One region of the Pseudalkalibacillus sp. NRS-1564 genome, then DNA from elsewhere that is predicted to be linked to it. Evidence: riboswitches for the same ligand, from Rfam matches in the RefSeq annotation. Region 1 holds a riboswitch; each other region holds the start of a gene.

Region 1 (10,420 bases):
AAGCGTTTGAATCATTTAGAACGCTCGTTCAAGCTCAAGGTGGGGATGTATCCGTCATTGATGATCTTTCTAAACTTCCACAGGCAAAGCATGATATTGAAGTTTCGGCACATCAAGATGGGTATGTAACAGAAATTGATGCTGAATCTGTTGGTGTTGCTGCTATGTATCTTGGTGCAGGAAGAGCGACAAAAGACGATCAAATTAATCACGGTGTTGGGATCACCCTGAAGAAAAAAGTCGGCGATAAAGTGGAGAAAGGCGAAGCACTAGTTGTTCTTCACAGTGATGAAGAAGACGTTCAGAACTCAATCGATAAAATTAATGAAGCTTATACTCTTTCTAAGCAAGCTGCTGAAAAGCCACAGCTAATTTATAAAGTTATTAACTAATAAAAAAAGATAGTATCTTGAGAAGTCTCTTTTGGGAGGCTTCTTTTTTTTATGTGTTTAGCTATGTGAGCTTATCTTTTTGGCTCATTCACGTGACATCTTCATCTCAGAGCGTAATTAAGGCAATAATCAACTACTTCATTAACATGTCCATGTGTATACATCCGTGAAAAGATTTAAGGAGAGTGAATGCGATTATCAATAGAGGATATAGAATTCGTATATTTTTCCAAGATGTTGGAAATCCTTGTAATACTAAGAATGGAGGGATCACCAATGAAAGTTGTTGCAACAGCGCTCGCCTTCTTGCTGGGAGTAACTCTTATTGTTCCTTCTTTTGCGCATGCAGAAGAAGCAAAGCTAAAAATCGCAGAGAATTCTTCTTCCGCTATTTTGATTGAGCGAGATACAGGTGAAGTATTGTTTGAAAAAGATAGTGATAAAAAGCTTCCTCCTGCAAGTATGACTAAAATCATGACCATGATCTTAATTATGGAAGCGATTGAAAGTGGAAAAATAAGCCTCGATCAGAAAGTTAGAGCAAGTGAATATGCTGCTTCGATGGGTGGTTCACAGATTTTTCTTGAGGCAGGGGAAGAAATGACGGTTAACGATATGTTAAAAGGTATTGCAATTGCTTCCGGTAATGATGCTTCGGTAGCAATGGCTGAAGCGATCGCTGGTTCGGAAGAAGAATTTGTTAATTCGATGAATGCAAAAGCAAAATCAATGGGACTCAAAAACACTCATTTTGTAAATCCTACTGGATTACCAGCGGAAGGTCATTATTCCACTGCAAATGATATGGCCCTTATGGCTAAAGAGCTTCTTAAATATGAATTGATTACAAAATATACTGGATTATATGAAGACTACCTGAGGCAGGATACAGATAAGAAATTCTGGCTCGTTAACACTAATAAGCTTGTTAAATTTTATCCTGGTGTAGATGGGTTGAAGACAGGATTTACAAGTGAAGCAAAGTATTGTCTTACGGCAACGGCGAAAAGAGATGACATGCGAGTGGTGGCCGTTGTAATGGGTGCTCCATCTCCAAAAGTACGTAATGCAGATATTACTAAACTGTTTGATTATGCATTTTCTCAATATAAAACACATAAGTTATTCGATCGAAACAACATCGTGAAAGAAGTAAAGGTAAATAAAGGAGATCAACCTACCATGTCTGTTGTAACATCTGAGCGAGTTTCCGTTCTTCTTAAGAAAGGGCAAGAAAACGGTAAAATTACAACAAGCATCAAAGTCAATAAGAATATAGAAACACCTGTTAAGAAAGGGGAAGAGGTAGGTGAGTTGTCTGTGAAAATAGATGGTCATGTGACAGCTACATCTCCGGTTATTGCAGCCAAAGACATTCAAAAAGCTTCCTGGTGGCAGCTGATGAAACGAACAGCTGCACAGTTCGCCAAAGCGCCTACTCAAACTGTCAAGTGATCACCTCTTTCATCGAAATCTCACTAGTTTTGTCACGAAGAAGGAATTAACCCTGTAAAGAGAGAAAAAACTCACAAGCAAACATGAGGAGGAATGTGACGTGAGTCTTTCGATCAATCTTGAAGTGCGCCATCCCGTTCTTTTGATTCGTCTTGATGGAGAGTTGGATCATCATACATCAGAAGAACTAAGAGACAGGGTAGATTCGATTATTGAAGAGCGTAAAATTGAACATATTGTGCTAAGTCTAGAAGGTCTTTCATTCATGGATAGTTCAGGTCTCGGTGTTATTCTAGGGCGGTACAATAAAGTGAAGAGTTTTGGAGGAGAAATGGTCGTATGTTCAATCTCTCCACCTGTTAAGAGATTATTTGAAATGTCAGGTCTCTTTAAAATTGTGAGGCTTGAGGCTGATGAGCAGCATGCCCTCGCTACTTTGGGGGTGGCATAATGAGGAATCGTATGGATATCGAGTTCTCTGCGCTCAGTCAAAATGAATCATTTGCTCGTGTAACTGTAGCAGCTTTTATTGCGCAGCTCGATCCAACTGTTGATGAACTTACTGAAATCAAGACAGTTGTATCGGAAGCTGTTACAAATGCCATTATTCATGGATATGAGCAAAATTCTGAAGAGAAGGTTTACATTTCGGTCGAGTTAAATGACGACACGGTCAATTTAACCATTCGTGACCATGGAATGGGAATTCTTGACCTTGAGGAAGCAAGACAACCTTTGTTTACAACAAAGCCTGAACTAGAACGATCAGGGATGGGCTTTACAATTATGGAGAATTTTATGGATGAGGTCAAAGTGGAGTCTGCAAGTGGCCAGGGTACGACCATTCACTTAATGAAGTATCTATCAAAAAATAAAGCGCTATGTAATTAAGGGGACCTGCATATGGACGTGGAGGTTAGAAAAGGGAAGCAGTCGCAACTGAAGCCTGATGAAGTGAAGGAATTGATTAAACAAAGCCAGAATGGGGACCAGGGAGCCAGAGACCTCATTGTTCAAAAGAATATGCGTCTCGTCTGGTCCGTTGTGCAGCGATTTCTAAATAGAGGGTATGAAGCGGATGACCTGTTTCAGATCGGTTGTATTGGTTTGTTAAAATCCGTGGATAAGTTCGATCTAAGTTACGATGTGAAATTCTCCACCTATGCGGTACCAATGATTATCGGGGAAATTCAGCGCTTCATTAGAGATGATGGAACAGTGAAAGTGAGTCGATCCCTTAAAGAAACCGGCAATAAAGTTAGGAAAGCGAAGGATGAGTTATCGAAAACGCTCGGCAGAACGCCGACAATTAATGAAATTGCAGAACGAATAGAAGTCACGCCGGAAGAAGTTGTCATGGCACAAGAAGCTGTAAGGGCACCAACTTCTATTCATGAAACGGTTTATGAAAACGATGGAGATCCTATCACTTTACTCGACCAAATTGCCGATCATACAGATAGTGCTTGGTTTGATAAATTAGCCCTTAAGGAAGCATTGCAGTATCTTGATAATCGTGAGAGACTAATTGTTTATTTAAGGTATTACAAAGATCAAACTCAGTCTGAAGTGGCAGAAAGACTGGGGATTTCTCAAGTTCAAGTATCGAGACTTGAAAAGAAAATATTAAAACAAATTAAAGAACAGATGAGCAAATAGCTCATTCTGTTCTTTTTTGTTTGCAAAGGATTTTTTTACCAGAATAATAATAGAGCTATCACTAAGATTAATGAATGGATGATATAAAAAGGACCCAAACTTCTAGGGAATTAATGGTACTTAGGTTGCTAAAGAATGAGAGTCATTTGGTAGAAACATACTATAACCAATATGCCCCTTGAATAAGGAGGTGGAGGATCATGGATAGTCAGATAATATATCTTCGACTTAGGCAAAAAAAGAAAGTACCACCTAATAAGAAGTTATTGATTGGTGATATTGCTCAGCTCATAGGAGAAGATTCTTGTTGTAGTAAGGTGGAGAATATCCAGATTTACCATGTGACGAAAGAGGATAAGAACTTAGTCGTAATCGATGTTATGAAAGTCATTATGTCCATCCATAGCGAAATGGAAAACGTTGAGATTCAAGTAGTCGGTCCTACACAAACGATTGTAGAAGTTCAGTATCCAAAGAAGAAATTAGCACCCGTTTATTTTGTTCTTATCTGGTTTTTATTATTTATTGGTGCGGCCCTCGCTATTATGAATTTTCATGAAGACGTCAGTATGAGAGAGGTTCATCAGCAAATATATAAAATTGTGACTGGAATCGACAATCCAAAACCACTGCTTCTACAAGTACCATACTCATTTGGACTTGGAATTGGGATGGTCCTGTTCTTTAACCATCTTTTCAAAAAGCGGTTTAACGAAGAACCTAGCCCACTTGAAGTGGAAATGTTTAATTATCAACAGGACCTTGATCAATATGTAATCGTTCATGAGAACGAAGAAAACGGAAATTCGAAACCATGAATGCTCAATTTCTCTTAGTGATGTTAATCGGATTTGCTGAAGGGATTGCGGTTGGGGCTGGATTTGTTGCATTTCTTTCAGTTCTTGGCATTATCCCCAGGCTCACTCAATTGTCCAAAACGTTACACCTCATTCGTTTTTATGAATGGGGGATCATTGTAGGTGCTGTAGTGGCAAGTTGGTTATCGTTAAGAAATCCAACTCTTGGCCTGCCCAAATTTGTAGTGATCCCAATTGGACTCGGTGCAGGTATATTTATTGGGATGTTAGCAGCAGCATTAACAGAAGTACTTAATGTCTTGCCAATATTAACGAAACGGATTGGGTTTATAGATAAAATTTTGGTTTTACTAATGGCTATAGTACTTGGTAAAGTATTCGGATCATTGTTTCATTGGACAATTTTTGTGGATGGAGGGATCAAGTAATGAAAAAATCATTAAACGATCAGGAAAAGTATAGTCAGAACATTAAAGAGTATCAGCCAAAGCCGCCGTATTTTTTCAACTGCATAAAAGCGTTTGTTGTAGGCGGGTTTATTTGTATGTTCGGGCAAGGTGTTCAGAATTTCTATATCAATGTCTTTGATTTTTCTAAAGAAAATGCTGGAAACCCGACTGTAGCCACTCTCATATTGATCGCAGCTTTATTAACGGCTTTCGGTTGGTATGACAGGCTTGGTCAATTTGCGGGAGCAGGTTCAGCTGTACCAGTTACAGGCTTCGCTAATTCGATTACTAGTGCTGCTCTCGAGCATAAAAGCGAAGGGATTGTACTTGGTATAGCAACCAATATGTTTAAACTTGCTGGCTCAGTCATCGTGTTTGGCGTCGTTGCGGCTTACATTGTAGGGATGGTCAGAATGGTTTTTAAAGCCCTGATATAAGGAGAGAACCTGTATGAAATCAGGAAAGCAAACATGGAGTTTTTCAAATGTTTATTTACAATCAGTAGGTACAGCAACAGGCCCAAAGGAAGCAGAAGGTCCATTTGGAAATTCTTTTGATGTGACCTATGCTAACCTTCATTGTAATCAGGCAAATTGGGAGCTTGCTGAAAGAAAATTGTTAGAAGATGCAGTAATGAGTTGTTTGAAGAAAAAAGAATTAGCTCCTGATCAAGTTGATGTTTTTGTAGCGGGTGATCTATTAAATCAAATCGTAAGCGCAACTTATACAGCAAGGTCTAATCATATTCCTTTTCTAGGTGTTTTTGGAGCATGCTCGACATCCATGGAATCCCTAGCGATTGCATCTTCTCTAGTTGATGGTGGTTTTGCTGAGAGGGCTATTGCTGGAGTGAGTAGCCACAATGCAACTGCTGAAAGACAGTTCCGTTATCCAACAGAATATGGAGGTCAGAAACCTGGTACTGCGACATCAACTGTAACTGGTGCTGGAGCTGCGTTAGTTAGTCAGGAGTTATCGGACATTCAAATCTCTGCGGCAACGATTGGAAGAGTAGTTGACTGGGGAATCAAGGATCCGTTTGATATGGGGAGTGCGATGGCGCCAGCGGCAGCAGATACATTGGCCACACATTTTGAGGACCTAAATGTAAAACCTTCAGATTATGACTTAATTGTTACTGGAGATTTATCTGCAGTTGGTTCTCCGATTGTTCGTGATTTATTGCTTGAGAAAGGGTTTGACATTACTAATAATCATAATGACTGTGGGTTAATGATCTATCGACCTGATCAGAAGGAAGTATTCGCAGGTGGAAGCGGGTGTGCCTGTTCGGCGGTTGTTACGTATGGTCATCTCATTGAGCTTCTAAAACAAGGGAAGTATTCAAAAATTCTAGTTACTGCTACAGGATGCTTGCATAGCCCCGTTATGGTGCAACAGAAAGAAAGTATGCCTGCTATCGCTCATGCAGTGGTTTTTGAGCGAGTTGGAGGTGAGGAATAGTGGAATACTTCATTGCTTTTGCAGTAGGAGGAGCCATTTGTGTTGTTGGTCAGTTATTGCTCGATATTTTTAGATTAACGCCTGCTCATGTAATGTCATCTTTTGTGGTGACTGGAGCGATTCTTGACGGTTTTGGTATATACGATCGACTGATTGAATTCGCAGGAGCAGGTGCGACAGTCCCAATTACGAGCTTTGGGCATTCCTTGCTACATGGGGCGATGCAGCAAGGAGAGGAACATGGATTTATAGGCATTGCAATGGGGATATTTCAGTTAACTTCAGCTGGAATTTCATCAGCTATTGTTTTCGGATTTATCATAGCCATTATATTCAAGCCAAAGGGGTGAATGAATTGAACAAGCGGCGGGTTATTTTCGTTACTGATGGAGATCTTTACGCGCAAAAAGCAATTGAAAAAGTGGCTTCGGATATTGGCGGGAGATGCATTAGCCAATCAGCAGGAAATCCAACCCCGCTTGCTGGTTATGAAATTGTTTCCCTAATTAAAGAAGCTCCACACGATCCAATCTTTGTAATGTTTGATGACAGTGGTTTTCCGGGTGAAGGTTATGGAGAACTAGCGATGCAGGCTGTGGCTGAGGATGAAGATGTTGAACTACTTGGTGCGATTGCAGTTGCCTCGAGAACACACTTCTCTGAATGGACGAGAGTAGATGTTTCCATCGACAGGGATGGTGAATTAACGCATTTCGGTGTTGATAAGAATGGATTTGCTGATATGGAAGCCGGGAGAATAGATGGGGATACTGTATCTATTTTAGATAAACTGAATGTCCCAATTATTATAGGTGTCGGTGATATAGGTAAAATGTCTGGGCTTGATGATCCGGAGGTTGGGTCGCCTATAACATTGAAAGCCGTTCAAATTCTGCTTGAAAGGAGCGGTTTCTATGACAACAAAAATGAATAACAAACAAAAAATATTTAAAAAATTAAAAGAAAATGAAGACTTCTTGAAAAAATCAATTGGCATTGGGGAAAGTTTTGACGTAGGTGTACGTAAACTCAAGATTTTGAATAAAGAAATACAATTCTATTATTGTACTGGTTTATGTGATACATCAATCATTGTTGAAATCATGCGTGAATTGATGGAATTAGATGATCATCATCGCTTGACCGTTAAATTCGAGCAAGTTATCCATAATCATTTACCCCATCAGCAAGTAACAAAAGTAGAGACGTTCGATGAGGTCGTCGATCAAGTTCTTTCTGGACTGATCGCTGTATTTATGGAAGGCGAAGAGATTGCTTACATTATTGATGTTCGAAAGTATCCAGGTAGAACGCCTCAAGAGCCAGACACTGAGAAAGTGATCAGAGGTTCTAGAGACGGTTTCACAGAAAATATTATTGAGAATACTGCACTTACTAGAAGGCGTATTAGAGATGGTCGTTTGCGTAATGAAATATTTCAAATCGGAGAGCGTTCCAAAACGGATGTGTGTATCACTTATATTCAGGATGTAGCTAACCCAAACTTAGTTGAAATCATTAAGAAAAAACTAAAAGAAATTAATATTGATGGTATTCCTATGGCTGATAAAACTGTTGAAGAGTTTTTAGTGCATCAGGCGGGAAATCCTTTTCCACTTGTACGATATACGGAAAGGCCAGATGTAGCCGCATCCCATTTGTTAGAAGGGCATGTCTTGATTATCGTCGATACTTCTCCGAGTGTTATTATTACGCCAACAACCTTTTTCCACCATGTTCAACATGCAGAAGAATACAGGGAAGCTCCATTACCAGGTGCATTCTTGAGATGGGTCCGCTTTGGAGGAATGCTAGCAGCGCTATTGTTACTTCCCCTGTGGTTATTGGCGGTATATGAACCTGGGTTGTTGCCTAAATCGATTGATTTTATTGGGCCAAATGATGAAACGAATGTGCCGATATTTATTCAAATCATTCTTGCAGAAATTGGGATCGAAACACTGAGAATGGCCGCCATTCATACGCCTACCCCGCTTTCTACAGCGATGGGTTTAATTGCGGCTGTATTAATTGGTCAAATTGCCATCGATGTAGGATTATTTGTTCCAGAAGTTATTCTGTATGTTTCTATTGCGGCTATAGGTTCTTACGCAACGCCAAGTTATGAGTTATCAATAGCGAACAAACTAGTTAGATTATTACTACTTTTCCTTGTCTTTTTCTTCAGAGTTCCAGGATATATAATAGGCGTGACAGCTATTATTCTCTTCCTAGTCGCCTTAAAGCCATTAAATACACCTTATTTATGGCCATTCATTCCTTTTAATGCAAAAGCGTTTATTCAAGTGCTAATTCGCGTTTCTGTTCCTTTGACAAAATTGCGTCCAAGTATTACAGAGCCCCAGAATGAAACGAAGCAGCCGGACAAACCACTTGCCGAATCTTAAAAAGTATGATAATTTATTTCTTAATTGAATAGACCTCATTGAACGTAATGGGGATAGAGGCGCAAAACGAATGAGTAAGATATCTGAGCATAGAATGGAATGCGAAGACGATATCAGAAAGGTCAATTTGCCGAAGTGAGAAAGGACCCATCCTTTTCTTGCTGGGCTGCTGCTGAATAAGTTGCAGACTGTCACTGGAGGATGAATTTCTTTCAGTGGTGAGCTAATCCAACTCGTGAGGATACGGAGAAAACAGCCTATCTATAAAGTTGGCTGTTTTTCTTATTGTGTGGAGGGAGCTCGCATTTATATAAGCGAGAGGGGAGAAATGATTGTGAATTTATACGGTACATCTGCAGTTTCAGAAGAGGGGCATTTAACAGTTGGAGGGATCGATACGGTCCAATTAGGAAAAAAATTTGGCACTGCGTTATATGTTTATGATGTGGCTATGATTCGAGACAAAGCAAGGGCGTTTCGAAGTGCCTTTGAACGTGAGAATGTAAACTATCAAGTAGCTTATGCTAGTAAGGCCTTTTCATGTATGGCAATGATCCAACTTGCAGAAGAAGAAGGATTAAGTTTGGATGTTGTATCCGGTGGAGAGCTTTATACTGCTTTGAAGGCAGGTTTCCCCGTGGAGCGTATTCATTTTCATGGAAATAACAAAAGTGAATCTGAAATTAGAATGGCGCTTGATGCAGAAATAGGTTGCTTCGTTGTTGATAATTTTTACGAATTATCTCTCCTTGAGCAAATTGCAGAAGAAAAAAATGTGAAAGCTAATGTGCTGTTGCGTATAACACCAGGTATTGAAGCACATACGCATGATTATATTTTAACAGGCCAAGAAGATTCTAAATTTGGTTTTGATTTACAGAGTGGTCAGGTAGAACGCGCGATATTGGATGTAACAAAAATGAGTGCTGTTCATCTTCTTGGACTTCATTGTCATATAGGCTCACAAATTTTTGAAACAAATGGTTTTGTAATGGCTATTGAAAAGATTTATAGCTATCTTACAACATGGTATGATGCCTATGGTTTTGAGCCTGAAGTCCTTAACCTTGGTGGAGGATTTGGAATCCGATATACGAGTGAAGATCACCCATTACCAGTAGGGAACTACATCGAAGCTATGATTGAAACAATCAGAAATCAGGTAACAGGGCAAATGAACATGCCTGAGATCTGGATTGAACCTGGTCGTTCACTAGTAGGAGAAGCTGGAATGACGTTATATACGGTTGGTTCACACAAAAATGTTCCAGAGTTGCGACATTACCTCGCTGTAGATGGAGGGATGACGGATAATTTACGCCCTGCTCTCTATCAGGCAAAATATGAAGCCACAATAGCAAATCGAATGAATGAAGCAAAAGACCACCTATACTCTGTAGCAGGAAAGTGTTGTGAATCAGGTGATATGTTAATTTGGGATTGCCAGTTACAGCGAGCGATTGCTGGTGATACGATGGCTGTTTTTTCAACGGGGGCATATGGTTATTCCATGGCAAATAACTACAATAGATTACCAAGATCAGCTGTTGTCTTTGTTGAAAATGGTGAGGCCAACCTTGTTGTTGAGAGAGAGTCATACGAGGATTTAGTTCGACATGATTTGCCATTAAAACAAGCGATTATATCAAAATAATAGTTGAAAAGCATAAATGATATGGAACAGCTTCAGTCTGTGCTATAATGAAAGAGCTTTTAAGAAAATTGTTAGTGCAGGAGGATTTATTTATGAAAAAAGGAACAATTGCATTTGAAAA
Region 2 (10,420 bases), on a different contig from region 1:
GCTATCCTTATATAAAAATAACGGCAGAAGAACAGCCCCGCTTAATTACGACACGTAAAATAAAAAAAGATAAAGGTAAGTATTTTGGTCCATATCCGAATGCTTATGCAGCTAGTGCAACAAAGAAGCTTTTGGACCGACTATATCCTTTACGTAAATGTCGTAAAATGCCTGATCGCGTCTGTCTTTATTATCATATAGGCCAGTGTTTGGCTCCATGTGTCAACGACGTCTCTAAAGAGCAAAATAAAGAGATGATTGACGGGATTACGCGTTTTCTAAACGGAGGTCACCAGGAAGTTAAAGAAGACATAGAAAGAAAGATGACCACAGCATCTGAGAATATGGATTTCGAGCGAGCAAAAGAGTTTCGTGATTTAATGTTTCATATTGATAAAGTTATGGAAGTGCAAAAGATCCAATCTAACGATGGTATTGATCGGGATATTTTTGGATATAGTTTCGACAAAGGATGGATGTGTGTTCAAGTTTTCTTTGTACGACAAGGGAAGTTAATTGAGAGAGATGTTTCACTTTTCCCTTTCTATAATGATGCTGAAGAAGATTTCTTAACTTATATCGGTCAGTTCTATCTTCAACAAAATCATCCTAAGCCAAAAGAAGTATTGCTTCCTCAGCAGGTTAATGCTCAAATGGTAGAAGAACTTCTACAAATTCCAGTTCACCAGCCAAAAAGAGGCAAGAAAAAAGAGCTTGTCGAGCTTACAATGAAGAATGCGACCATTGCCATTAATGAGAAATTTTCATTAATTGAACGCGACGAGAAAAGAACGATTGATGCTGTTGACAACTTGGGAGAAAAGCTTAATATAGAAGCTCCGCTCAGAATTGAAGCTTTTGATAACTCGAACATTCAGGGCACGAACCCTGTATCCGCTATGGTTGTTTTTCTTGATGGAAAGCCAAAGAAAAATGAGTATCGCAAGTACAAAATCAAAACAGTGGAAGGACCAAACGATGTAGGTTCTATGAAAGAGGTTGTGAGAAGAAGATATTCAAGAATGCTTAAGGAAAATGGTCCGCTTCCTGACTTAATTATTATTGACGGCGGAATAGCTCAAATACAGGCGTCACAGGATGTGCTCGAGAATGAGCTTGGTCTGGACATACCGGTTTGCTCGCTGACGAAAGATGAGAAACATAAAACGTCTCATCTTCTTATTGGTGATCCTCCTGAAGCTGTTTATCTACCAAGAAATAGTCAGGAATTCTACCTGTTGCAAAGGATTCAAGATGAAGTACACCGATTTGCGATTACGTTTCATCGACAGCTTCGAGGAAAATCGATGCTTAAGTCAAGTCTTGATGATATTCCCGGTATCGGAGAGAAGAGAAAAAAGAAGCTGCTAAATCATTTTGGATCGATCAAAAAGATGAAAGAAGCAAGCGTTGAAGACTTACACAACGCAGGACTACCAATGAATGTTGCAGAGGAAGTAGTCGCTCGATTTGAAAGTCAATCAAATTAATTTGTAAGAACATGTTGCGGCATTCACGTAAGTTCGTTATAATGAGTGAAATTTAATAGTTCCACACTTCGAAAGTTGAAGTGATGGTAGAGGCGCAAAAACCAATAATAAGCTTACTGAAGAGTGTTAAGACTCAGTGATAGGAGCTGAAAGGGGGATTTGCCGAAGTGGAAAGACGCTTATCCGTCTGAAGCTGGATCTGTATTGAATAAGTGCAGAGCTGTCATCCAATACCTACCCGGGAATTGGATGGAGAACTATCTCACAAAGGGACGTTTTCTTGGATTTGTTATGAAAACAACAGTGAGGTTTTTCTCATTGTTGTTTTTTTATACTTTAATAAACGCTTTACAAGTTTAAAGTATAAAAAATGAAGGCTATCGCTATTTCAATCTGGTGAGTGGCCGAGTTTTTTAATATCCATTTCGACTCTTAGTTAGTGAGTGTTTGTAACGTGCGATGATTACGCACTATGAGGGATAACGAGCTGCATGAAAGAAAGGATGGAGAGAGTGGGACTACGCGTATTGAAATTCGGAGGTACGTCTGTTGGAGATGTAGAGAAAATCAAAAATGTTTCCAAAAGGCTTATGGAAGCTGTAAATAATGGAGATGAGGTTGTTGCGGTTGTTTCAGCGATGGGCAAAACAACGGATGAGCTTTTAGGATTATCAAAAGGGATAACAGCTACACCGTCTGCAAGAGAGCTTGATATGCTTCTAACGACTGGAGAACAAGTAACAACAGCGCTTCTTTCAATGGCATTAAATGAAGAAGGGTACGATGCTATTTCATTAACTGGCTGGCAAGCAGGAATTAAAACAGAGTCGCTTCACGGCAATGCCAGAATCCTCGATATTGATGCATCACGTATGAATCAACACCTTGCTGAAGGGAAAATTGTGATTGTAGCAGGATTCCAGGGGCTAACTGATACGTCTAACATCGCGACGCTAGGGCGTGGTGGTTCCGATACAACAGCTGTGGCGATTGCAGCAGCTCTTAAAGCGGATCGTTGTGAGATATATACAGATGTGGATGGCGTGTATACGACAGATCCTCGATATGTGAAAGGTGCAAGAAAGCTTTCTACGATTTCTTATGATGAAATGCTTGAACTTGCTAACCTTGGGGCTGGTGTCTTACATCCTAGAGCGGTTGAGTTTGCAAAAAACTATAACATCTTGCTTGAGGTCCGCTCGAGCTTTACGAATGAACCTGGAACGCTAATTGAGGAGGTCGTATCAATGGAACAAAATTTGGTGGTTAGAGGTCTGGCTTTTGAAAGTAATGTAACAAAAATAACAATTTCAGGTTTGCCGAATGAGATTACAACACTTCCTTCCTTGTTCTCATCTCTTGCGGCAAATGGTATTAATGTAGATGTGATCATTCAAAGTACAGGAGAGAAAAATACAACGAGTATCTCATTCTCAATTGAAACAGCCTCTCTTGAATTAACTCTTGATGTGCTCCGTCGCATTAAAGTGAAACTTCCCTACGAACATATTTATCACGAATCAGAACTTGCTAAGGTATCCATAGTAGGATCAGGTATGATTTCTAACCCTGGCGTTGCGGCACAAATGTTTGAAGTACTTGCTGAACACGGGGTAGAAATGAAGATGGTGAGTACATCAGAAATCAAAGTGTCAACGATCGTTCCAGAAGATAAAATGATTTATGCTATTGAGTCGCTACACGATAAATTTCAACTAGATGAAAGAACCCCTGTTAAACAAATGTAATCAAAAAGGAGACCACATGTGGTCTCCTTTCTATTCAATCTGATCTTTTGGGTCCCATTTTACTGTGATTTGAATTTCATTCTTTTTATCAGTTTCATAGGCTTCAGCGATGCAACGAAGCATATTTTGATATTGTTCAGCAAGAAAACCTGCTTCTAGTTGATAACAAGCATTTCGACTAGTATTTCTTCGCTCAGTGATAAGAGCTGACTGAAGATCAAACGTTACTTCATTCTTTTTTTCTTGTGCAATTGATAATTTACCCCATCCAGCACGCTGAAAAAAATCCTCGATCTCTTCTCGAGTGGAGAGCGGGAATTGCCTAGCCATTTCTTTTCCAGTCCAATATAAAACAGCCGGCTGTTCACTACCAAGAAGTTCAGGAATAAGAACTTCTCTATAAAATTCATATCCAAAAGCAGTTGTTTCTATTTCATGACTATAATCAATCGAGTTTGTGCGCTTCTTAAACATAAATTCCTCCCAGCTTTTCTACAAAATAATTATAACGTTTTATCGACAAATCCTCCATAGCACCATAGATAGAATTTATATATATAGAAAGCGTATTCAATTGAGATATACGCAGGTGTTGCAAGGGAATTTTGAAAAATCTAAATGTACACGTTTTCTTGACGGTCCTAAATGATGGGAGTACAATGGGTATGTCACAATATAATCGACAGAAAGCGATGATTTCTGTGCATGCAAAGACTTCTTTATTAGAAAAAAATGCACTGGCAGATGGTAGCTTAACAACTTAAAAGGGGGACACACAAAACATGGCCGCAAGTCGAGACTTTGTAAGCCGAAAATTGCATTCGCTTCTAGGAGTAATTCCGCTCGGACTTTATGTTACTCAGCATCTCACTGTTAACTATTTTGCAACAAGAGGGCCCGAGGCGTTTAATGACGCAGCTCATTTTATGGAGAGCCTTCCTTACAGGTATTTGCTTGAAATTTTCGTCATTTTCTTACCGCTCTTATTCCATGCGATTTACGGTGTTTATATCGCATTTCAATCCAAAAACAACGTAAGTCGATATGGCTATTTACGTAACTGGATGTTTTATTTGCAGCGGATTTCTGGCGTTATCGTATTAATATTTGTAACTTGGCACGTCTGGCAAACGAGAATACAAGCTGCGATGGGAGCAGAAGTAAACTTCCAAATGATGGCTGATATCTTGTCTAATCCAGGAATGATGATCTTTTACATCGTTGGTGTACTTGGTACTGTCTTCCACTTCGCAAATGGCTTATGGTCTTTCTTTGTAAGCTGGGGCTTCACAGTAACACCAAAATCACAGCGTACGATGACATACGTAACAATGGTCATTTTCGTTGCACTTTCAGTTGTTGGCATGCGCGCATTATTTGCATTCGTTTAAGAAAGTGAACTGTCTTCACCACGTCTGATACATAACTTTCAGACAGAGCCAGCATTTAAGGGGGAACTGTTCTTATGAGTAAAGGTAAATTAGTGATAGTTGGAGGCGGCCTTGCAGGTTTGATGGCTACCATCAAAGCTGCGGAAGCTGGAATGCAAGTAGATCTTCTTTCCATCGTTCCGGTAAAACGTTCTCACTCTGTATGTGCGCAGGGGGGAATTAACGGGGCTGTTAATACAAAAGGAGAAGGAGATTCTCCTTGGGAGCACTTTGATGATACAGTTTATGGAGGAGATTTCCTTGCAAATCAACCTCCAGTAAAAGCAATGTGTGATGCAGCGCCTGGTATCATTCACTTAATGGATCGTATGGGCGTAATGTTTAACAGAACACCAGAAGGTCTACTAGATTTTAGACGCTTTGGTGGAACACAACATCATCGCACTGCTTTTGCCGGTGCAACAACCGGGCAACAGCTTCTATATGCGCTTGATGAGCAAGTTCGTCGCCATGAAGTAGCAGGCCTCGTTACAAAATATGAAGGATGGGAATTTCTCTCCGCTATTTTAGATGATGAAGGTGTATGCCGAGGAGTTGTTGGTGAAAACTTAACAACTTCTGAAATAAGAAGTTTTGAAGCAGATGCGGTTATTATGGCGACTGGTGGACCAGGTATTATCTTCGGTAAGAGTACAAACTCTGTTATTAATACAGGTTCTGCTGCTGGTGCGCTTTATCAGCAAGGGGCTATTTATTCTAATGGGGAATTTATTCAAATTCACCCAACAGCAATCCCTGGTGATGACAAGCTTCGTCTTATGAGTGAATCTGCACGTGGCGAAGGTGGCCGCGTTTGGACGTATAAAGACGGTAAACCATGGTATTTCCTTGAGGGAAAATACCCAGCATATGGGAACCTTGTACCGCGTGATATTGCTACGAGAGAAATTTTTGATGTGTGTGTTAGTCAAAAGCTTGGTATTAATGGAGAGAACATGGTTTACCTTGACCTCTCACATAAAGATTCAAAAGAGCTTGATGTTAAGCTTGGCGGTATTATTGAAATTTATGAGAAATTCATGGGTGACGATCCTCGTAAAGTCCCTATGAAAATTTTCCCTGCTGTACACTATTCAATGGGTGGTTTATGGGTTGATTTTAACCAGCAGACTAATATTCCTGGGCTATTTGCTGCTGGTGAATGTGATTATTCTCAACACGGTGGCAATCGTCTTGGAGCAAACTCGCTATTATCTTCTATTTATGGTGGCATGGTTGCTGGTCCAAATGCGGTTGACTATATTAATGGATTAGAAGCAACGGTTGAGGATCTCTCTTCTTCATTATTTGAAAAGCATCAACAAGAAGAGCAGGCAAAGCAGGACGAAATCATGAAGATGAACGGAACAGAGAATGCTTATCAAATTCATAAAGAGCTTGGCGAATGGATGACAGCTAACGTAACGGTTGTAAGAAACAACGACAAGTTAAAGGAAACAGATGAGAAAATTCAAGAGTTGATGGAGCGTTACGAGAACATCAATATTAATGATACATCCAAGTGGAGTAATCAGGGGGCTTCATTTACTCGACAATTATCTAACATGCTTCAGTTGGCACGGGTAATTACAATCGGAGCCTTAAACCGTAACGAAAGTCGCGGTGCTCACTACAAGCCTGAATTCCCTGAGCGTAATGATGAAGAATTTCTTAAAACAACAATGGCTAAATACGATGCAGTCAACAACAAACCAGAATTCTACTATGAAGAAGTAGATACATCATTAATTCCACCTCGTAAACGCGATTATTCTAAGAAGAAAGCGGGGGATAAATGATGAGTGAGAATAAAACTGTCACACTTAAGATAAAAAGGCAGGATGGACCTGAATCTAATTCATATGAAGAAACGTTTACGATTCCATATCGTCAAAATATGAACGTTATTTCTGCTTTAATGGAAATTCGTCGTAATCCAGTTAATGCAAACGGTGAGAAAACTACACCTGTTATTTGGGAAATGGGTTGTCTAGAAGAAGTATGCGGAGCTTGTTCGATGGTCATTAACGGAAAACCACGTCAATCTTGTACTGCTTTACTAGATCAACTTGAGCAACCAATTCGCTTAGAGCCAATGACCACATTCCCGGTTGTGCGAGATCTTGCTGTAGATCGAAGCAGAATGTTTGATGCACTTAAGAAAGTGAAAGCATGGATTCCGATCGATGGTACCTATGATCTTGGACCTGGTCCGAGAATGCCTGAGAATAAGCGACAGTGGGCATATGAACTATCAAAATGTATGACATGTGGTGTTTGTCTTGAAGCGTGTCCGAATGTAAATAGTCGCTCGGAGTTTATTGGACCAGCTGCTATTTCACAGGTTCGATTATTCAACTCACATCCAACAGGTGAGATGAACAAAGAGGAGCGTCTGGAAGGCTTAATGGGAGAGGGTGGACTTGGGAACTGTGGTAACTCACAGAACTGTGTGCAATCTTGTCCGAAAGGAATTCCACTAACAACTTCTATTGCTGCAATGAATAGAGCAACGTCACTTCAAACGTTCAAAAACTTTTTTGGAAGTGATCACTAGGAAAAGATCCCCTACAAGGGGGTCTTTTTTTAGTTTCAGATAATTCTTAAGCTATGTTAGCTTATACCGTGGGTTCTCGATTTTTTCTGCGAAGCGATTGATCATGACAGAACTTAATTGATTCTAAGATCTACAGCTTCTTTAAAAGAGCCAAGTCTTAAGAAAAGAATAAAACCTTATTACGATATTTCTCAGGAAATGATGAAGAAGAACGAAGGTTGTCATAATAAATTCTCTAAACTGTTTTTATGCAATGTGTGAATTAATGTAACACGTAAGATAGAAATTCATATATTGTATGGACTATATAATTTCAATCGAAGTTGCTTTGTTGCCCTATCGAGGAGGGTGGAATGTTGAAAGGGAACCACTACCGACCAAAGCCACTATTAACCAAAAGAGAAAGAGAAGTTTTCGAATTGCTTGTTCAAGACAAAACGACAAGAGAAATAGCAGAAGAATTGTTTATTAGCGAAAAAACAGTTCGGAACCATATTTCGAACACGATGCAAAAGCTGGGGGTAAAGGGGCGTTCTCAGGCTGTTGTCGAATTGCTTCGACTGGGAGAATTAGAAATATAAAACTGTGCCGGCTTAAAAGCCGGTTTTTTCTTTTGTGAAACGTCTTGTTTGCTTATACTGTTAATTCTAGATTATTTTTTCATTCGAGTTAAGTGTCATTCTGTGAAAAAGAATCAATGAGATACATAGGAACTTAAACTTCATGATAAAGGGTAAGGAAGAGAAATTTATAGAGATCAGTCTATGAAGTGAGTAGGTTAAAATAAAAAAGAATGAATAGTATGTTAAGATAACAAAAAGGCTTATAACAAGATGTTTCCATGCGAAGGAGAGACACTTATACAAACAAGCGTAGCTTATTAGTAGATTTTCTTTTGTATGATAATGACATAAAATATCGGCAAATGAAATGAATGGAAGATAGAAAATTATCTTCGGGTTGTTATAAATAAAGCAATAGATTATGATATCAACTATATTACATGAGTAAGGGGCAACCTAATGGAACGTTTTCTCATTGACGTTCGATCTGTTATTTACTATCATTAGTACGTTCATAATCACAAATGAAACCGGTTTAATGAGGGGAAATTGAACATGAATGGTGAATTTGAAATAAAGAAAATTCTAAATAATAATGTCGTAATTGCCGTTTCGGAGAATAATAATGAAGTCGTTTTAACTGGAAAAGGGATTGGCTTCAATCAGAAACAAGGCGAAAGACTCGATGAATCCAAAGTAGACAAGTATTTTGTTCTTATAGATAAGCATGAGCAGGAACAATATAAGTTATTAGTTCCACATGTACCAGAATCTTTTATCGGCATGATGAATGATACGATTTCGCTGATCGGAGATAAGCTGGATGCGGAGTTAGACGAGCATATCCACGTTTCCTTAACGGATCACCTTTCCTTTGCGATTAAACGCCTTCGTCAAGGATTGGATGTAAAGAATCCTTTTCTAGTCGAAACGCAAACAATGTATCCAAAAGAGTATACAATTGCTGAAGAAGTGATACAGTTAATTAATTATAAGCTTGATGTGGCTCTTCCTGATGGAGAGATTGGGTTTGTTGCGTTACACATTCACAGTGCTATTACCAATAGAAGCGTAGGTAAGCTTAACAAATATTCGGCTTTAATTAGTCAACTCGTTAAAGTCATTGAAGAATCTCTTCGAATTGAAATTAGTCGGACAGGAATTGATTATTTGCGTCTTGTACGTCATCTGAGACATGCGATTGAACGTAGTGAGTTAAATCAACCCGTGGAAGCGCATGAACGATTAGAAAAAGTGTTGAAAGAAGAATATCCAGTGTGCTATAATCTGTCATGGAAGTTGATTAAAATTATGCAGAAGGAACTTCGTACGGATTTTCCTGATGCAGAAGCGGTCTATTTAACGATGCACTTGCAAAGGCTTTCTCCTAAATAATTTCATACTTAACGGTAACGTGTTACTGATACGATCAGGCATGAGTGAAGCCGGAATGACAAAAACTGATTGGGGTATAGTATATCCTGATTGAGTTGTCATACCGTCCACTCATGCCTTTTTTATATTCAAATTTTTTGGGGGAAAAATAAAAGGAGGAAAACACATGTTTAAACAGGCTTTCGGGGTTTTACAGCGCGTTGGTAAAGCGCTAATGCTTCCAGTTGCAATTTTACCTGCTGCTGGACTATTACTAGGTTTTGGTAATGCATTTCAAAATCCAACTTTACTTGAAAAACTACCGTTCTTGTCAGCTGAATGGTTCCAGCTTCTTGCTACTGTCATGGAGGAGTCTGGTGGGATAGTATTTGCTAACCTTGCACTACTATTTGCGGTTGGTGTAGCAATTGGATTATCTGATGGAGACGGCGTTGCGGGTATTGCAGCAATTGTAGGTTTCCTTGTTATGAATATTACAATGGGTGTACTTGAAGGCGTATCAGCTGATCAAGTTGCTGAAAGCGCATCATATGCTAATGTGCTGGGTATACCTACATTACAAACAGGGGTTTTCGGAGGAATTATTGTCGGTATTCTTGCCTCCTATATGTATAAACGGTATTATAATATTCAACTTCCTCAATATCTTGGTTTCTTTGCTGGGAAACGATTTGTTCCAATTGCTACGGCGGTTTCAGCTTTGATTCTTGGTGTAATTATGATTTTCGTTTGGCCACCTGTACAATCTGGCCTAAATGCTTTCTCACACAACATGCTTGATGCTAATCCAGCTCTTGCTGCATTTGTATTCGGTGTTATTGAACGGTCGTTAATTCCATTTGGACTGCACCATATTTTCTACTCACCATTTTGGTTTGAGTTTGGACAATATACAAATGCTGCTGGTGAAATCATTCGAGGAGATCAAAAGATTTTCTTCGAACAGTTGAAAGATGGTGCTGAGTTAACTGCTGGTACATTCATGACTGGTAAATTCCCGTTTATGATGTTTGGTCTTCCTGCAGCAGCGCTTGCTATGTATCATGAAGCTAGACCAGAAAAGAAAGCGGTTGTAGCAGGAATCATGGGCTCGGCTGCACTTACTTCATTCTTAACGGGGATAACTGAGCCGCTTGAATTTTCTTTCTTATTCGTAGCTCCAGTCCTTTTTGGAATTCATGCGATTTTTGCAGGTCTTTCTTTTATGACAATGGCTTTACTTGATGTTAAAATTGGT
Region 3 (10,420 bases), on a different contig from region 1:
CATCAGTACAAAAAAATTCGTCATTTTCAACTAGGATAAGGAGTAGGAGATAAATCTCCTACCCCAACATTTGATTTAGAACCACATTTAATAGCTTGATTTTGGCTCTTTCTAGGAAATTGTCCATACTTCTCTTCTCCGTGGCATATACATGAAGAAGAGAAGGGAGGGTTCATGTTGTTTCGAACTCGTAGAAAATTCTTTAGAAAGGGGCCGCTTCCCTTTCGATATGTTTTTGTCATCTCCTTTATTATTTTTATCTTTACTACTGTTCAAGGATTATGGATTGTTAATAAAGGAATTGAACCAAGCTTAATCAGTATTGCTGAAACAAAAACACGTCAAGTTGCTGCGCAAGCAATAAATGATGCCATTTCAAAGAAGATCGCAGACGGTATTGACGTTGAGAATTTAATTATCGTTCATGGTAATGATTCCGAAAAAGTACCAAGTTATAGCTTTAACTCGCAAGTTTATAATCGATTGATCTCAGAGGCCACAGAACGAGTTCAAACTTACTTAGATTATGTTGAAGCTGGTGATTTAGATAAGCTGGAAACCTTTAAGAATGATATAGATATCGATTACGAAGGTACCGAAAATCAACAAGGAATCGTATACTCCATACCTTTAGGGATGGCTACAAATAATGTTCTTCTTTCAAATTTTGGGCCGAGGATTCCAGTACGGTTTGAAATGATTGGAGATGTGGTCTCTAATATTGATACAAAGGTGAAAGAAACGGGAATTAACAACACGTATCTTGAAGTGTATATCAATATTAAAGTTGAGATGAACGTAATTATTCCTTTCTCTACAAAGAATACTGAAGTTTCGAACTCTGTAAAAATTGGAGATTTATTTATTCAGGGAGACGTTCCTTATTATTATAATGGTGATAATGGAAATGGTGGAAATCCATCGATCGTTTTGCCGAAGCCAGATTAAGAAAAGGAGGCCATTAACCAGCTTCAATGTTCAATGTCGATAGCTAAAAAAATGGTTCCCTTCTAATAGAAATATCTCTGGAATAATCTACAATTGCACAAACAACGAAAGTAAGGTATACTTTAAAACTGAACTTAATATTGTTCCTTATCTTATACGATGAGGTAGAGGAGCAGATCCTCATGAGTACGTGTTGGGAGAATGACACCAATGATCAGCATCGAAAGGGAGATCTGCCGAAGCATAAATAACGGTCACATTATTTGTGTTGGGGCGACATTGAAGAAGTGTCGAACTGTCATTATGAGTCTAACTTGTAATGGAGAACTACTGATCGGGGTGGACACTTAACATTGACTCGGTGAAGCGAGCAATGATAGGACCAATCCTATCATTGCTCGCTTTTTTGCGTTCAAACACGACGAGAAGGCTGAGGGATAGGCGTCCATTCCGGTTATGATGACCAATCATATATTAGGAGGATATTCATGGAGAATTCAGTTCTATCCATTATTCCACCACTCGTAGCTTTGCTAATGGTAGTGGTGACTAGAAAAGTGCTTCCTTCTTTAGGAGTAGGCATTATTCTTGGTGCGCTAATGATCAACAATTGGAGTGTACCAAATTCATTAGAAGAAATTTATACAATCGTAAAAGGGATCTTCATTGATTCCGAGAGCGGTGGTTTAAATACTTGGAACATGTACATTATTTTCTTCCTGCTTTTATTAGGGATGACGACGGCCTTTATTTCGATATCAGGTGGAAGTCGCGCATTTGGCGAGTGGGCCATGAAACGCGTGAAAACAAGAGTAGGCGCACAGATTGTCACAGCGGTATTTGGTATTATTATTTTTATTGATGATTACTTTAATTCGCTCGCAGTTGGGAACGTAAGTAGACCGATTACGGACAGGCACAATGTTTCAAGGGCAAAGCTTGCCTATATCATTGATTCAACTGCAGCACCAATGTGTATTATTTCACCTATTTCAAGCTGGGGCGCTTATATCATCGCGTTAATTGGTGGTGTATTAGCAACGCATAGCATTACAGGTGTTGGCGCGTTAGAAGCTTTTATAAGAATGATTCCAATGAATTTGTATGCTCTCTTTGCACTTGCGATGGTGTTCTTTGTTAGTTATTTTGACATTAATCTTAAGGCAATGAGAGTACATGAAGACCGTGCACAGAAAACAGGAGAAGTGCTTGATCCGAATCAAGGTGCCGTACCTGGTCAAACATCAGGACTACCTGAAAGTGAGAAGGGGAAAGTAGCTGATCTTGCATGGCCTATTATTATGCTAATTGCTGGTACTGTGACGTTTATGGTCATCACAGGAATTCAGGCTGTTAGCGGAACGGATACAGCCGTGACAGCTTTGTCTGTCTTTGAAAATACAGACGTTGCTGCTTCTCTCCTTTATGGTGGAATCATTGGACTTATAACTTCTCTCCTCTTCTTCTTTCCAAAACGAATGGGTGGAGCGGTTCTTGGAAAAGGAATTTGGGAAGGCATTAAATCAATGCTTCCAGCCGTATACATTCTTTTCTTTGCATGGACATTGATTGAAATTATCGGCTCACTAGGGACTGGTAAGTATCTTGCAGGACTTGTTAATGACCACATTGTGATTGGCTTCTTACCAGCTATTTTGTTCCTACTTGCAGGTGTTATGGCGTTTGCAACGGGAACTTCGTGGGGAACATTTGGCATTATGCTTCCGATCGCAGGAGAGATTGCTGCTGCTACGGATCCTACCTACATGCTTCCTGTACTTGCCGCTGTTCTTGCAGGAGCTGTATTTGGAGATCACTGCTCACCAATTTCGGATACAACAATTCTTTCTTCAACAGGCGCGGGTAGTCACCATATCGATCATGTGATGACACAGTTGCCTTATGCATTGCTCGTTGCAGGTATTTCGTTACTAGGATATCTGGTTCTTGGCTTTACTGGTAGTTCCATTCTTGGTCTTGTGGCAACAGCGATTCTATTCGGATTATTAATTTTCATGCTAAAAGGAAAATATGCCAACAGACCAGTTGAAATGGCAAATCATTAATCAAACAGGAGGATATTCCTCCTGTTTTTTTATGTATTTTCACAAAAATAGAGAGATTTATATAGAAAATTGAACGATTCATACGAAAAATGTAAAAAGATTGTTTTGACAAGGACATACGTACTAGATATACTATAAACAAAATAATCTGAATTTACTTAAAAGTCTTAACCTTTTTCTGGAAGGGGGCTTATGGTGAAAAAGGTTAACATTTGTCTAAGGGGGTAATTTATTTGGAAAATCGTGCGCAATGGGGGACAAGGGCTGGTTTTATATTAGCCGCAGTTGGTTCAGCAATAGGTCTAGGGAACATTTGGAGATTTCCGGCCGTAGCCTATGACAACGGTGGTGGAGCATTTTTTATTCCTTATTTATTTGCATTATTAACAGCCGGAATCCCAATTCTTATTCTTGAATTTACATTGGGTCATAAATTCCGTGGATCCGCACCACTTTCGTTCTTTCGAATGAATAAGAAGATGGAATGGCTTGGGTGGTGGGGCGTTATCGTTGCATTCGTCATCTCCACATACTACGCGGTAATTATTGCGTGGGCCATCTCTTATAGCTATTTTGCATTTAATCAAAGTTGGGGTTCTGATACAGAAGCATTCCTCTTCAATGATTATCTGAAATTAACGGTTGATCCTGGACAAACAGGTAGTATCGTACCAGGCGTATTTCTCCCATTAATTGCAGTATGGATCATTACACTTGGCGTACTTCTTGCAGGTGTTAAAAAGGGAATTGAGCGTGCTAATAAAATTTTCATTCCTACATTAATTGTTCTTTTCTTAATCATTGTGATTCGAGCAGTGACACTGCCTGGTGCTGCTGAAGGTCTAAATGCATTCTTTACACCGAATTTTGACAGTATTACTTCAGGAAGTGTTTGGGTTGCTGCATACGGACAAATTTTCTTCAGTTTATCCATTGCTTTTGCTATTATGATTACTTATTCTAGTTACTTACCTAAGAAATCAGATATTACGAATAACGCGTTTATTACTGGTTTTGGTAACTCGGCGTTTGAGCTTCTAGCAGGTATCGGGGTATTCTCAGCGCTTGGATTTATGGCTCAGCAGCAGGGGCTTAGCGTTGGCGAAGTAGTGAGCGGTGGCGTAGGACTAGCCTTCGTTGTCTTCCCGCAAATAATCAATGAGTTTCCAGCTTTGAACGGGTTGTTCGGATTCTTATTCTTTGCTTCACTTGTACTTGCAGGTTTGTCTTCACTGATTTCTATTTCCGAAACATATGTTGCAGGTGTTTCTGAGAAGTTCGGAATTTCTTGTACGAAAGCTGTTCTAATTGGTGGAGGGATTTCCTCTATTATCTCGATTCTGTTTGCAACGCAAGGCGGATTGTTCTTCCTTGACGCAGCTGATTACTTTATTAACCAGTTCGGAATTGCCTTTGTAGGACTAGTGGAGGTGGTTGTTGTAGCATGGGTACTTCGTGAGCTTAATACGCTTGAGTCACATGCAAACGGCATTTCAGACATTTCACTGAAGTACTGGTGGAAAGCTTGTCTTGGAGTCATTACTCCTCTCGTACTTGGTTATATGATGTTCGATCTCTTTAAGACAAATCTTCTTCGTCAGTTTGATACACCGACTGGGAACTATGAAGGCTACTCAAACGGCTTTATTCTTTATAGTGGCTGGGCTGTCGCAGGATTCGCCCTTCTGGTTGGAATTCTATTCAGCCTAAAGAAATGGGATGCGAAAGCTGAACAGCAAAAGTATAAGGAGGTAAGCTAATATGGGTGGTAGCGCGATTTTCATGATGGTAGTTGGAATGGTTATTATATGGGGTGGTCTTGCGGCTAGCATTTTGAATGCTGTAAGAGTATCAAAAAAACAATAGAACATAAAAAGAAGAACTAGCGAGCTAGTTCTTCTTTTTTGCTTACTTTTTGTTGCGTATTCGTTCCTGTCGTTCCCAGAGCCTCAACGAAGGATAGGGATCATACGACCATTCTGTTCTTCCGTTGTCTTTATAGATGCCATAGTGAAGATGTGGCGGGAACTTTCCAGCCGTTCCTTTTGGTCCATATCCAGAGCTACCAACATACCCAATGATTTCACCTGGCTGTACAACATGACCTTTCTCAATGCCTTTTTCAAACCCATTTAGGTGAGCATAGTAGTGGTAATTGCCATCGATATCCCGAATCCCGATCCGCCATCCACCGTATTCATTCCATCCCTTCGTTTCGACAGTTCCGTAACTTGTCGCTTTCACTCCAACACCATAAGAAGCGAAAATATCCGTTCCTTCGTGAATTCGAAGTCCGCCCCAGCCACGTCGATCGCCCCAAGTGCTTCGGTAACTATAGTTTGCGTGAAGTGGTACGGGAAAAGCATGCTTATCGAGTTTAAGCGTTTTGAATGTATGATAAACAGCACTATTACTTGTAATCGTCCTTACTGCCTGGTCACGATGATAATAGTCCCAAAGACCAATTTGAATATCTTCTAAAGAACTTCCATACTGTTGTATGAAAGACCCAATTGTATAAAGTAGATCTTCGTCATTAGTACGCTCGGCTTTGCCATCTCCATTGCCATCGAGGCCAATTCCATTAAAGAACGATATCGAGATAGGGTCGTGATCTTCTTTATTTGGATTCGTACTCCCAGACCATTTCTCAGGCGTAATATAGATAGCTATTGCACCTTTTTCACGAGGAATATCTTTTTGTGAGCGCCTAATGCTTCGTTCATATTGATCAATACCAGCATAGATGTACCAGGGGACTTGTGTGACGGCTTCCATCTTATGAAATAACATCTTCCGTTCGCTTCTTAGTTTATCTTCGTCTATATCAGCAGCTCGAACGTTTATAGGGATGAGGAAGAAAAGAATAAGGATAAGAAAACTATATTTTCTCAAGTGTTTCTTCTCCTTTCGTAATTTGTCATTACCCTTAGTTTGGTTTTCCGTGCGTAAATCATTAGAACTAAATAATGGAAGGTCTAAAGTCTTAATCCTCAATAGATTCACACTTTTTATAGAAATGAATGAGTTACCTATGGTATTCTTTATTACAGAAAAGTAATAGGTGAGGTGAGTGTAGTGAGTAAGAAAGAAGAATATTTAAGAAAACCAGAGTGGTTGAAAATAAAACTAAATACAAACGAAAATTATAAAGGCTTAAAAAAGATGATGCGCGAGAAAAAGTTACATACGGTCTGTGAGGAAGCGCGTTGTCCGAATATTCATGAATGTTGGGCTGTTCGTAAGACGGCAACCTTTATGATTCTTGGTGATGTTTGTACTCGTGCATGCCGTTTCTGTGCAGTAAAAACTGGTCTTCCAACTGAGCTTGATTGGGCAGAGCCTGAACGCGTTGCGGATTCCGTTGAACAGATGGGACTAAAACACGTGGTCATTACCGCTGTAGCGCGAGATGATTTAAAAGATGGTGGCGCGGCTGTTTTTGCTGAAACCGTACGTGCTATTCGTCGTAAAAATCCGTTCTGTTCGATCGAAGTTCTTCCATCAGACATGGGTGGCCAATATGAAGCGCTTGAAACACTCATGGATGCGAAACCGGATATTATGAACCACAATATTGAAACAGTGGAGCGCCTAACGCCAAGAGTGAGAGCACGCGCGAAATATCGTCGTACACTAGAGTTTCTTCAGCGTGCAAAAGAAATGAATCCTGAGATTCCGACTAAATCCAGCATCATGCTAGGATTAGGTGAAACAAAAGAGGAAATCATTCAAACACTTGATGATCTTCGTGCACATGATGTTGATATTGTTACACTTGGGCAATATTTACAACCATCGAAAAAGCATTTAAAAGTAGAAAAATACTGGACGCCTCAAGAGTTTCTTGAGCTCAAAGATATTGCGTTAGAAAAAGGCTTTAAACACTGTGAATCTGGTCCAATGGTTCGTTCGTCTTATCATGCTGATGAGCAAGTCAATGCAGCCAAGCAAGCTTCGAAGTAATGGATAAGTAATAATAAAGATAAAAAATCGGCCTTTATCGGGCCGATTTTTTTACTTCGACATCATTTCTTTTCCATCTGTATCATTTAAGTCTTCATTCATTTCGCCCTTCATCTCACCGTTCTCGTTCTCTCCATCACTTACCTTTTTCCCTTGTGGCGCTTTCTTCATTTTGGCAATCGTTTCTTCTATGCTCTTCTCGAGTTCTCCATTTGCAGTGGAGGCATTTTGATATCGCTCGACCTCAGCAATCATTCCTTCTTCGTCAGAAACATAGACATGATAATATCTTGGAATGACAGAAAGAGCCGTTTTCTTTACTTGATCTGCAGTGGCATCACGATCTTTTGTTGTTGTTTTATAGCCAATGAGAACTTCTTCATCTGTTACTAGCGTTGCGACATCACTGACATAAGGTAAAACAATTGCCATTGAACCGATCATATCCGACATACGATCACGATCAAGGTAGGCTATGTTCTCGGGTTGTTTTTGAGAATTCATGTTGTTAGTATTTCGTGTATGACGCACATATCCAAAGCCACCCTTTTTGGACTTTTCCTGAGAATTAGCGGTGTTCATACCGTATTCATCGGGATCCGTTTTAACAGGTGTTAAATCTGCGTGGTCAAAGGAATCTGTCGCATTTTCTCCCTGGCATGCCCCAAGTCCTAATACGAGTGGCAGTATGAGCAGAATTTGTTTTTTCAATAACATTCACCTCCATACTGTTATCATGACCGAACTCTGTTCCTTTTTTACTGGTATTACTTGGACAAATCGAATAAAAAAGGTATCATAAGACTAATGAGCCCATTTTGAAATGAGGGATAAAGAATGATAAAAGTAAATCAACATACGTTTGAGTTGATGAAGGATGAAAGAGAAGGTTGGAACGAAGAAGCTTTTCTTGCTCGATATAGTGAGATTTTGGATAAATATGATTACATTGTTGGGGATTGGGGCTATGGTCAGCTTAGATTAAAAGGATTCTTTGAGGACCGTAACCAAAAAGCAACTTTCGATACAAAATTCAGCACGGTGCTTGATTATTTATATGAATACTGCAACTTCGGCTGCCCTTATTTTGTATTAAAGAAGCAGAAGAAGGAAAAACCGAAGAAACAACAACAAGAAGCATAAGCCCTATGGGCTTATGCTTTGTATGGTTTTTCGGAGTCTTTTTCTGGATCATCGTGTGGTGGATGTGAGCCAGGGTCCTGACGAGGTAAATGTTGGTGAAGATTTTTATTTTCGTAATTAAATGCACTATAGGAACGCTGCCCTTCTCGCCAAGGTGAGGTTTTACCGAGCTTTTTATTCACCGGTGAACCGTATGGACCTTCTGGCGTATCTTCAGGGAGGACGTAATTTCGCCCTTTCTCTACGTTAGCGAAGTCTTGATAATCTTCTTCATCAAACATGAATAAACACCACCTTTAGGAGGTAGTGTATTCATTGTCTGATAAAATATTAGTGACTTAAGACTTCTCTCAAGAAGTTGCGAAGTTCTTCAGCATCTTCTTCATTGAGAGAGTAGGCATGCTCGAGATTTCCAGGCTCATTTAGATCATCGTGGCCGATAATTGCAAATTTGCCTCCTTGAATATCGAGGACTAACGATTTTCCATAAAAGCGATCTGATTTTACAATACAAAGGTCAAACCGATGATTGCTTCCCATAAAGCAGACGAACCTGGCTTCAGTGGCCTCCTGTTCGTCGTAGATGAGTCGTTCATCTTCCATCATAGCACCCTCCTTTTCTAGTTAACGCTATCATACCATCTTATGAGGCGTTCTCATACAAGCTTTCATTAGAAAATGTAAGCCGTTGCATTTTAAGATATGATAAAATGTAGAGAAGTATTTAATACCGTTTCAGAAAATGGTGATTGAATCATAAGTGTTAGAGGCAGGTGCATGAGTATGTATTTTGTGGATCGTAAGAAAATAGAAGAACAGCTGGTTTATTTCGATAAAATGATTGTTCTCATGAAGGAAAGTTCTTTTCAAACAGAACTTCATTTTCTCGGATTAGAGCGAATTCATCACGTTGTCATTGAGAGCATGATTGACGTAGGGAACAGCATCATTGATGGATTCATTATGCGAGATCCCGGGAGCTATGAAGATATTATTGAAATCCTAGCTGATGAAAAAGTAATATCAACTGAAAATACTATTATGTTAAAAGAAGTCGTGGGCATGAGAAAACCACTAATGCAGCAATATGTTATGCTTGATCATGAAGCATTGGAGCAAAATCTTCGGAAAAACCTCAGTGCACTAGAGCAGTTTCCTACTGATATAAGAACATACTTAAATCAAGAATTAGGGGCTGTTTCAGCTTTTCTTCCAGATAATGAAGATTGATGTTAAGGTAAACACACATTGTAAAGAAAGTAAGGTGTTTTTGATGAAAAGAGTAAGAAACGAGCAGCTGACATCTTTCATTCAAAACCCGAATATATGAACCGCTTTCATCAATGAAAGCGGTTTTCTTATGGATTGGATAAGTAGAAGGAGGATAAAAAGAACATGAAAAACTATAAAGGCTATTTAATTGATCTAGATGGTACGATGTATCGGGGCACTGAAAAAATTCACGAAGCAGTCGAGTTCGTGAAGCGTTTAAAGGAAGCAAATATTCCCTATTTATTTGTGACGAACAATTCATCAAAACGGAAAGAACAAGTTTCTGGTAAGCTTGAGGCGTTTGGTGTACCATGTACGCCAGATCACGTGTTTACAACAAGCATGGCAACAGCAAGTTATATCTCTAATAAGAAGCAAGATGCTTCGGTTTATGTGATTGGAGAAGAAGGCATTCGCGATGCCTTAACGGATGAAGGTTTAATGATTCAAGACGACAATCCAGACTATGTTGTCGTTGGGATTGACCGTTCAATCACATACGAAAAATTTGCGAAGGCGTGCATTGCCGTTCGAAACGGAGCTACTTTTATATCGACAAACGGAGATATTGCGATTCCAACTGAACGAGGATTGTTACCCGGTAATGGTTCATTGACGGCAGTCGTGACTGTTTCAACGGAAGTAGACCCTATTTTTATTGGGAAGCCTGAACCTATTATTATGGAACAAGCTCTTGCTCAACTTGGAACACCGAAAGAAGAGACGTTGATGGTTGGGGACAATTATCGCACCGATATTCTTGCAGGCATCAATGCCGGTTTGGATACATTGCTTGTTCATACAGGTGTAACAACGAAAGAACACTTGTTATCAGTCGAAAAGCAACCAGAGTACACAGCTCTTACGCTAGATGAATGGCAAATATAAAAACGCCCCTTGGGGCGTTTTTATATTTGCCATTATTCTGTTTTTTGAGCTCTATGGGCAAGTCGACTAGATGCAGCTGCCGCAATAGCTCCAACAATATCGTCGAGGTAGGTATGGCATGCACCACTGGATTTATC

The links. A riboswitch is a leader RNA that binds a small molecule or an ion and turns the genes downstream of it on or off. The one in region 1 is predicted to bind lysine.
Region 2: linked by a shared signal. The riboswitch ahead of ACIFPW_RS10170 (aspartate kinase) and the one ahead of lysA (diaminopimelate decarboxylase) in region 1 are both predicted to bind lysine.
Region 3: linked by a shared signal. The riboswitch ahead of ACIFPW_RS02610 (Na+/H+ antiporter NhaC family protein) and the one ahead of lysA (diaminopimelate decarboxylase) in region 1 are both predicted to bind lysine.

What each region holds. Positions count from the first base shown of each region.
Region 1 is NZ_JBITPM010000038.1:66,747-77,166, forward strand. Features, by position in the region: gene ACIFPW_RS17180 (pyrimidine-nucleoside phosphorylase) at 1-392, shown strand, start outside; gene ACIFPW_RS17185 (D-alanyl-D-alanine carboxypeptidase family protein) at 669-1,847, shown strand; gene spoIIAA (anti-sigma F factor antagonist) at 1,948-2,298, shown strand; gene spoIIAB (anti-sigma F factor) at 2,298-2,738, shown strand; gene sigF (RNA polymerase sporulation sigma factor SigF) at 2,751-3,506, shown strand; gene ACIFPW_RS17205 (stage V sporulation protein AA) at 3,707-4,324, shown strand; gene ACIFPW_RS17210 (stage V sporulation protein AB) at 4,321-4,752, shown strand; gene spoVAC (stage V sporulation protein AC) at 4,752-5,210, shown strand; gene spoVAD (stage V sporulation protein AD) at 5,224-6,237, shown strand; gene spoVAE (stage V sporulation protein AE) at 6,237-6,587, shown strand; gene ACIFPW_RS17230 (stage V sporulation protein AE) at 6,593-7,171, shown strand; gene ACIFPW_RS17235 (spore germination protein) at 7,152-8,645, shown strand; lysine riboswitch at 8,692-8,879, shown strand; gene lysA (diaminopimelate decarboxylase) at 8,980-10,299, shown strand; gene ACIFPW_RS17245 (peptidylprolyl isomerase) at 10,392-10,420, shown strand, end outside.
Region 2 is NZ_JBITPM010000019.1:39,682-50,101, forward strand. Features, by position in the region: gene uvrC (excinuclease ABC subunit UvrC) at 1-1,490, shown strand, start outside; lysine riboswitch at 1,570-1,758, shown strand; gene ACIFPW_RS10170 (aspartate kinase) at 2,003-3,238, shown strand; gene ACIFPW_RS10175 (YslB family protein) at 3,269-3,712, opposite strand; gene ACIFPW_RS10180 (succinate dehydrogenase cytochrome b558 subunit) at 4,021-4,629, shown strand; gene sdhA (succinate dehydrogenase flavoprotein subunit) at 4,704-6,467, shown strand; gene sdhB (succinate dehydrogenase iron-sulfur subunit) at 6,467-7,225, shown strand; gene ACIFPW_RS10195 (helix-turn-helix domain-containing protein) at 7,579-7,806, shown strand; gene glcT (glucose PTS transporter transcription antiterminator GlcT) at 8,344-9,183, shown strand; gene ptsG (glucose-specific PTS transporter subunit IIBC) at 9,350-10,420, shown strand, end outside.
Region 3 is NZ_JBITPM010000005.1:115,020-125,439, reverse strand. Features, by position in the region: partial or broken gene ACIFPW_RS02620 (ISL3 family transposase) at 1-39, shown strand, start outside; gene yunB (sporulation protein YunB) at 178-948, shown strand; lysine riboswitch at 1,106-1,286, shown strand; gene ACIFPW_RS02610 (Na+/H+ antiporter NhaC family protein) at 1,437-3,014, shown strand; gene ACIFPW_RS02605 (sodium-dependent transporter) at 3,248-4,774, shown strand; gene ACIFPW_RS02600 (methionine/alanine import family NSS transporter small subunit) at 4,776-4,880, shown strand; gene ACIFPW_RS02595 (M23 family metallopeptidase) at 4,923-5,909, opposite strand; gene lipA (lipoyl synthase) at 6,093-6,980, shown strand; gene ACIFPW_RS02585 (YhcN/YlaJ family sporulation lipoprotein) at 7,032-7,691, opposite strand; gene ACIFPW_RS02580 (YutD family protein) at 7,818-8,123, shown strand; gene ACIFPW_RS02575 (hypothetical protein) at 8,135-8,404, opposite strand; gene ACIFPW_RS02570 (DUF3055 domain-containing protein) at 8,454-8,726, opposite strand; gene ACIFPW_RS02565 (DUF86 domain-containing protein) at 8,907-9,353, shown strand; gene ACIFPW_RS02560 (TIGR01457 family HAD-type hydrolase) at 9,519-10,283, shown strand; gene ACIFPW_RS02555 (phosphatidylglycerophosphatase A family protein) at 10,316-10,420, opposite strand, start outside.